DNA from 2 places in the Priestia sp. RMT2NF4 genome. Region 2 is predicted to be linked to the other one. Evidence: predicted binding sites of a transcription regulator. Region 2 holds the regulator's gene; the other holds the start of a gene.
What was found. The regulator LexA, encoded in region 2, represses DNA repair genes until DNA is damaged. The targets are predictions, from matches to a motif close to CGAACATATGTTCG.
Positions count from the first base shown of each region.

Region 1: a site for LexA is predicted at 1,548-1,561, ahead of recA (recombinase RecA). Genes of this name have one in related genera too.

Region 1 is NZ_JBLQZO010000007.1:48,478-51,912, forward strand. Features, by position in the region: gene ACMX9J_RS22665 (hypothetical protein) at 1-224, shown strand, start outside; gene recA (recombinase RecA) at 353-1,384, opposite strand; gene ACMX9J_RS22675 (ASCH domain-containing protein) at 1,897-2,247, shown strand; gene ACMX9J_RS22680 (DUF2269 family protein) at 2,266-2,700, shown strand; gene ACMX9J_RS22685 (MFS transporter) at 2,968-3,435, opposite strand, start outside.
Region 2 is NZ_JBLQZO010000002.1:425,651-429,085, reverse strand. Features, by position in the region: gene ACMX9J_RS11410 (hypothetical protein) at 1-175, shown strand, start outside; gene ACMX9J_RS11405 (hypothetical protein) at 243-1,688, opposite strand; gene lexA (transcriptional repressor LexA) at 1,898-2,515, opposite strand; gene yneA (cell division suppressor protein YneA) at 2,662-2,991, shown strand; gene ACMX9J_RS11390 (recombinase family protein) at 3,045-3,435, shown strand, end outside.

The DNA.
Region 1 (3,435 bases), on a different contig from region 2:
GTGAATTAGCTAATCTACTTAAAAAACATGGTGCAGGGAAGCAGTGCTATGCCCTTTCTTTTAATGAAGATATCGATGGAAAAGAACTACCTTTACTTACTGCTTTAGAGCATGCAGTAGGCTATGGCTTCCCTTCTCTTATTGTATGTATTCCAAACAAACTTGCCTATTTTGAAGCTGAACAAGTTTATGGTCCTCCACCACGTTACATTTTAAAGCGATAAAAAAAGCCCTTCTAAAGGGCTTTTATACGCGCTGTATTTATCCATTTGTTTTTATTAGCGTTAACTTTTTATGCTTCCAATGAAATGAATGGACTTGAAGCTGCCGGGAAAGGCATTTTAAGCTTTTATTAGCTTTCGTTTTCACTATCGTTATCAATATCATTATCATTGTCAGTATTACCATATTTAAAATCAATAATGTTTTTTCTAATTTCTTCTCTAATTTCAGGGTTTTCTTTTAAGAAAACCTTAGCGTTTTCTCTTCCCTGTCCTAAACGTTCTCCATTATATGAAAACCAAGATCCAGACTTTTGAACAATATCTACTTCAGAACCAATATCTAAGATTTCTCCTTCTCTTGAGATACCTTCTCCATACATAATATCTACTTCAGCAATGCGGAAAGGAGGTGCCATCTTATTTTTGACTACTTTAATTCTTGTTTTGTTACCAACTATGTCATTTCCCAGTTTAAGTTGTTCAGCGCGGCGAACCTCAAGGCGAACGGAAGAATAGAATTTTAGCGCTCTTCCACCTGGCGTTGTTTCAGGATTTCCAAACATAACGCCTACCTTCTCCCGGATTTGGTTGATGAAGATAGCAATGGTTTTAGACTTATTAATTGCTCCAGATAGTTTACGAAGGGCTTGAGACATCAAACGAGCTTGTAGACCTACATGAGAATCTCCCATTTCTCCCTCAATTTCTTTTTGCGGAACTAATGCTGCTACCGAGTCAACAACAATAATATCTACAGCACCACTTCTAACTAATGCTTCAGCAATTTCAAGTGCCTGCTCACCAGTATCTGGTTGAGATAACAGTAACTCATCAATATCTACACCTAGTTTTCTTGCGTAAACTGGATCAAGTGCGTGTTCAGCATCAATAAAGGCAGCTCGACCTCCATTTTTTTGTACTTCTGCAATCGCATGTAAGGAAACTGTTGTTTTACCTGAGCTTTCGGGTCCGTACACTTCCATGATTCTTCCTTTTGGATAACCATTAATTCCAAGAGCGATATCTAAAGCTAATGAGCCTGAGCTAGATGCCTCAACTTTTGTATGTGTGCCTTCCCCCATCTTAATAATTGATCCTGTACCGAATTGTTTTTCAATTTGTTTTAGAGCCATATCTAGTGCTGCTTGTTTATCATTCATAATTTAAAACCTCCGATTGTTAGTACGTTTACAGTAAACGACAATGTATATGGATAAATAATAAGGATTGGCTCAAATGTTTTTGCTCCGTGCGAGAAAATTTTGTGTTTAACTGTCTTGGTTTATTCTGTTGTTCCTTTATTTATCTCTAAACCCTTAATATCGAACAAATGTTCCTATTGTGTAATCATACAATAAACGCATCTAGTTGTAAAGGAGAAAGTTTTGTACAAACCAGCCAAAGAAATATCTTTTTTGTAAAAAGTAGGTTTATACCTTTAATACTTACAGTTATTGAAACTTCAATCTATAAAATAACCCTTATTATACGCTCAAAAAATAATTCATCCTCTTATATACATTATGTCATGTGCTTAGACTATCGACTAACAAAAGGGATAAATTATAATAGATTTATTAGAGAAATTTTCAACCTAATAAATTCAAATGAAATTCGTTATTAAAAATGTGATACATTAAATAAGAGACAAGAAATGAAAGGAGTTTTTTTAATGAGTAACCATGAAGCACAAAATGAATTGCCACCAAAAACATGTACAATCGATCGACTTGTAACAATGCCGGATGATGTAAATAAAGTAATCAAAGGCAGCAAAACAGCAACTCGCCGAAATGGAAGATATGCTGATGTAGGAGAGATAATGGTTTTAGAAGATCAAAAATTTGTAGTGGAACGAGTTTATTCTCAATCACTAGGTGAATTAACAGATGAAAATGCTCGCCAGGAAGGCTATGCTACAGTAGAGGAATATAAACAATCTATTTTGTCTTATCATCCTGGGATGCCTTGGCTTCCGCAAATGAGGGTATGGGTGCATGAGTTCAGATTAGTTAACGATTGATAGGTAAAAGAAATGGATTTGTTGTACCGTATATTAGTATATATTCATGTTTCTAGTGTCATTTTATCGATTGGTCCTTTTTTTATTCTCTTGCCAATTGTTAAAAAACTACATAGTTCAAGAGAACAAGAAATGAATGCCTATTTGATCACATTTCAATCTGTTGTTAGGCTCGCAAAACATACGGGCCATGTTCTTGTTATCACAGGGATACTCCTCGTTATGTGTGGCCCATGGACGTGGACTACGCCGTGGATTATAATGACACTGATTTTCCTTTTTTGCTCCTTGTTCTTTCTGGCCCGTGCTTTTTCACCAACACTTCGAAAGTACAAGGAGGAAGGACAAAATAAAAAAGAACTGGCAACTAAACTAGAGCGATCTATTTGGATTTATATCATTCTATTAATGACTATGCTTTGGTTTATGGTCGGTAAGCCAACTTTTTGGTGACACCCATCCATTTGTCATCACTAAGAGTAAATAGTTAAACTGATTATTTTCATCAAATACTTTACGTTTTACTTAACATAACTCGTATTTTAGGTATGAAAAAAGATTTTTGCTTGTATATCAGATGCACATTTGGATTAAAAATAAAAAACCCCTATTAACCATATGTTAAAGGGGTTCTTACTTATTGTTTAAACTCCAAGTATGAAGTTCTTATAGAACAATACACTAAATATCAATATGTTTCAAGTCAACCCAAGTAATTATCTACTTGTTGCTACTATTAATAGGTTGATCTATAGACTGTTGGGTCTCAAATAGAGAGGTCTTAATGCTGATTAAAGACGCCACAATCGTTAGGATGCCTGCTGAAATAAAAATTAAAGAGACGCTAATATATTCAGCTGCAACACCTGCTAGCATTCCACTAATCGGTAAAGCCAAAAAAGCTAACATACGAGTTGAGCTAATTACTCTTCCCAATAAGGCTGATGGCACAATCTCTTGCCTAAGGGTAAACCAATTAATTGCTAATAATGTTACCGAACCGACAATTACAATTCTACAGACTATTAACAAAATAACTGCAGTGTTTGAAAAAGTAAGGATAGTTTGACCTAAACCTATTATTACACCACAATAGATAATTATATTTCCCCGTGGTAATTTATTTAGTTTATTTGCAGCATAAATTGCTACAAATGACCCTAAGGTTTGTAGGGAAAATATTAAACC
Region 2 (3,435 bases):
TGGAGGGCAAGACGAAGACTCCTGCGGGAAAAGCGGAAGGGGTGAGACCCTGCAGGAGCGCAAGCGACGAGGAGGCTCACCGGTCGCCCGCGGAAAGCGAAGTCTTGCACGGAAATCAACAGAGGTGTCACAAGCAATCCCTGCTAGCTTATTTATTTCATTTGTTTCCCTTTAGACTTGCTTAATTTAGTTATGTCTCAATCTCTTCTTTTTTATAATGTATTTTCTGATGCGAACAGCTTTTATGTTTTAAATCGATCTTTTAATAAATTCCATAGGGAACTCACTCCGAGACTAATGCTGATCAGAATTCCTGATAAAGCTACTATTAAAGCGATATATTCAAAGATAGAAAACTGCTTCATACTATCCCAATTGATGTTTCCCTTTAGCTTGCTAATAACTAAATTCATTCCGTAAATACCGGAAAGAACGGTATAAATCGTTAAAATTAATAATAAGTAATTGTGACGCTTGGCCGCGATTTTCTCTTGATTTTGATACAAAGTACCAAGGGTTTCTTTGACTTCTTGATAAAGAGAATTGATGTGGAAGATTTTTTTAAAGAGCTCAGAAAACTCTTGACCTTCCGTGCGAGAGCTAATTTCTAAAAATAAATATTTACCTGAAAATACAGTAATAGAGCGAATTAGTCGCTCGATGCCCTCTGAATTTTTATGAAACGTGAGCTGAGAATACTCATAGGATAGTTTTAGCAACACGATTTTATAGAAAAAATGCAAAAATAAATTATAGTAATGCTGGCCAAATAGATGATTCATCAAAAGCTGATCCGTTTTAGAGTCTGTCGATTTAGAAATACACGAAAACACATGGTCTGTTATAACGTAATAGGTTTCAGGAGCCCATCTGGAATACACGTGTTTGGTATTATACGTTTTAATATACTCATGGTTGTGTGCAGAGATAAACGGTTTCCCGTCAGGCGTATAGCTATTTAGCTGCCCAGTACGAAATAAAGTTGTGGAGTTAATCTCTTGCTCTTGATTTACCGTTACATAACTTAATACAAACATCCGTTCATCGATAAAATAAGGAAGACTCCCGACGTGCTGTTCACGCGTCGCTTCTTTTTTGATGTGTTCGTTCAAAAATGGCGCGAGCTGTGAAAAAATATAATCCTGTACTTTGCTATAGCGATGATGTTCATAGGTAATGGTGGATCCATGCTCTTCAGCAAGCTTCGGTTCTAATACACGAAAATGATTCATGAATTCTAAAATGTCATCATAGGTGTAATGATTATGACTCATCTCAGTGCGAATGGTCATGACGCCAATTTCAAAAGGACATAAAAAAACATCCACAGACAGCACGTTGCTAGACACGGTGGTGGAGGAAGTTTGTAGCGTAACGGTATGGTCTATTTTTTTTGAAAATCGAAGCAAGCCTTCTTTTTCGCACGAATCAGGAAATAGAATACATTCAATGTAAGGAAGAAAATATTGATCCAAGCTATCATGAGATACGTAATACTGTTCTCCGTAGTATTCTTTTTCTACATGTTTGTTTTGAATGGAAAAAAACTCAAACATATTTGCTTCTAGTGCATGAACAAGCTGCTCTTTATTTTTTCGATCAAAGGAAAAAGGAAAAAGAAACATGTTCATTGCTTTGGTAGGCATAATAGTTTGAAATGCTTCTGTTTTCCTTGGTGTATTGGTCATAAACTACATCCTTCTTATAGTCGGTTGTATTTTTTTTGAGAGTCGAAAAAATGCAGACAGAAAGTAAAAGGTAAAACAGGCTTTATAAAAACCGCTCTACCTGCCTGTAATGATTCGACGTATCATTTATAATATGCCAATTTTTTTAGAAAACAAACGTAAAAAACCAACTAACATCATGATTAGTTGGTTTTACATACAGTGTGTGATTAGTGAATCGTGCGATATACACCAGTGACTTTTCCTAAAATCGTTACGTGGCGAAGAATAATAGGCGCCATCGTTGAATTTTCAGGCTGTAAACGAACGAAATTTTCTTCTTTAAAGAAACGTTTTACCGTTGCTTCGTTGTCTTCGGTCATAGCGACCACAATATCTCCGTTATTAGCAGTTTGCTGCTGACGTACGATTACCATATCGCCATCTAGAATACCTGCTTCAATCATACTTTCTCCCATAATTTCAAGCATAAATACATGATCATCTGGAGAAACGAATTTATCTGGAAGAGGGAAATATTCTTCCACATTTTCAACGGCTGTTATAGGAAGACCCGCTGTTACTTTACCGATAACAGGAACATTAATGACATTGCTTTTAGGGATGTTTACTTCGTCTAGTTGAAGAACTTCGATTGCTCTTGGTTTTGTTGGATCTCTGCGAATTAACCCTTTACTTTCTAAACGAGCTAAATGCCCGTGTACAGTGGAGCTAGAGGCTAATCCCACCGCTTCCCCAATCTCACGAACAGAAGGCGGATAACCTTTTAATTTTACTTCGTGCTTAATAAAATCTAGTATGTCTTGTTGACGTTTTGATAGCTTCATATTTTTCACCTCGATTTTAGCTATTCTTTAGGTGAATTATACCACGTGATGTGTCAATATACAAACATAAGTTCGAAGAATTCCATTGACAGAAACAAATGTTCTCAATAAAATAAGAACATATATTCTGATAGGGGGATCATAATATGCACCAATTCTTACATTCTATGAAACATTACGCTATTTTTTTTGCAGTTATCGCTGCACTTACATATGTATTGACGCTGGTTTTAGGAGCGGATAAAGTAGATTTAGACAAATATTCAACGGTTACTATTACAAAAGGAGATACGCTTTGGGACTTGTCCAACAAGTATCATAATCACCATCATTTGACCACCAATGAATTTGTCAAATGGGTTGAAGACGTCAATGATCTAAACTCAGACACTGCCCAGTCTTTATCTCCTGGAGATAAATTATATATTCCTGTTTTAAAAAAAGAGTTACATAATCAAGTGGCAATTGAACAGTAGTGTGTAACGGCCGTTCCTGAATATTGTTAGAAGCCGAAAAGGTCGTGATAAAAGTGGACGCCATTATTTATTGCCGTGTAAGTACGGATAAAAAAACCCAAGAAACATCTTTACAGCGCCAGCAAGAAGAATTAAAAAAGCTTGCTGATCTTCACCATCTAAACGTAAAAAAAGTCGTAATGGAAAAAGCAAGCGGATATGACGTAGACAGAGAGGGTATATTGGATGTTCTTCATACAATGAAAGAAGAAAAAATATCTGTGCTGCTCATTCAAGACGAAACGCGATTAGGCAGAGGAAATGCCCGAATCGCGCTTCTTCATGCTTTTCATAAAGAAAATGCTACGATCTATACGATTAGTCATCAAGGTCAGCTTCAGCTTTCAGAATCTGATTCGATGGTGTTAGATATTATTAGCTTAGTGGAAGAGCATCAGCGGAAAT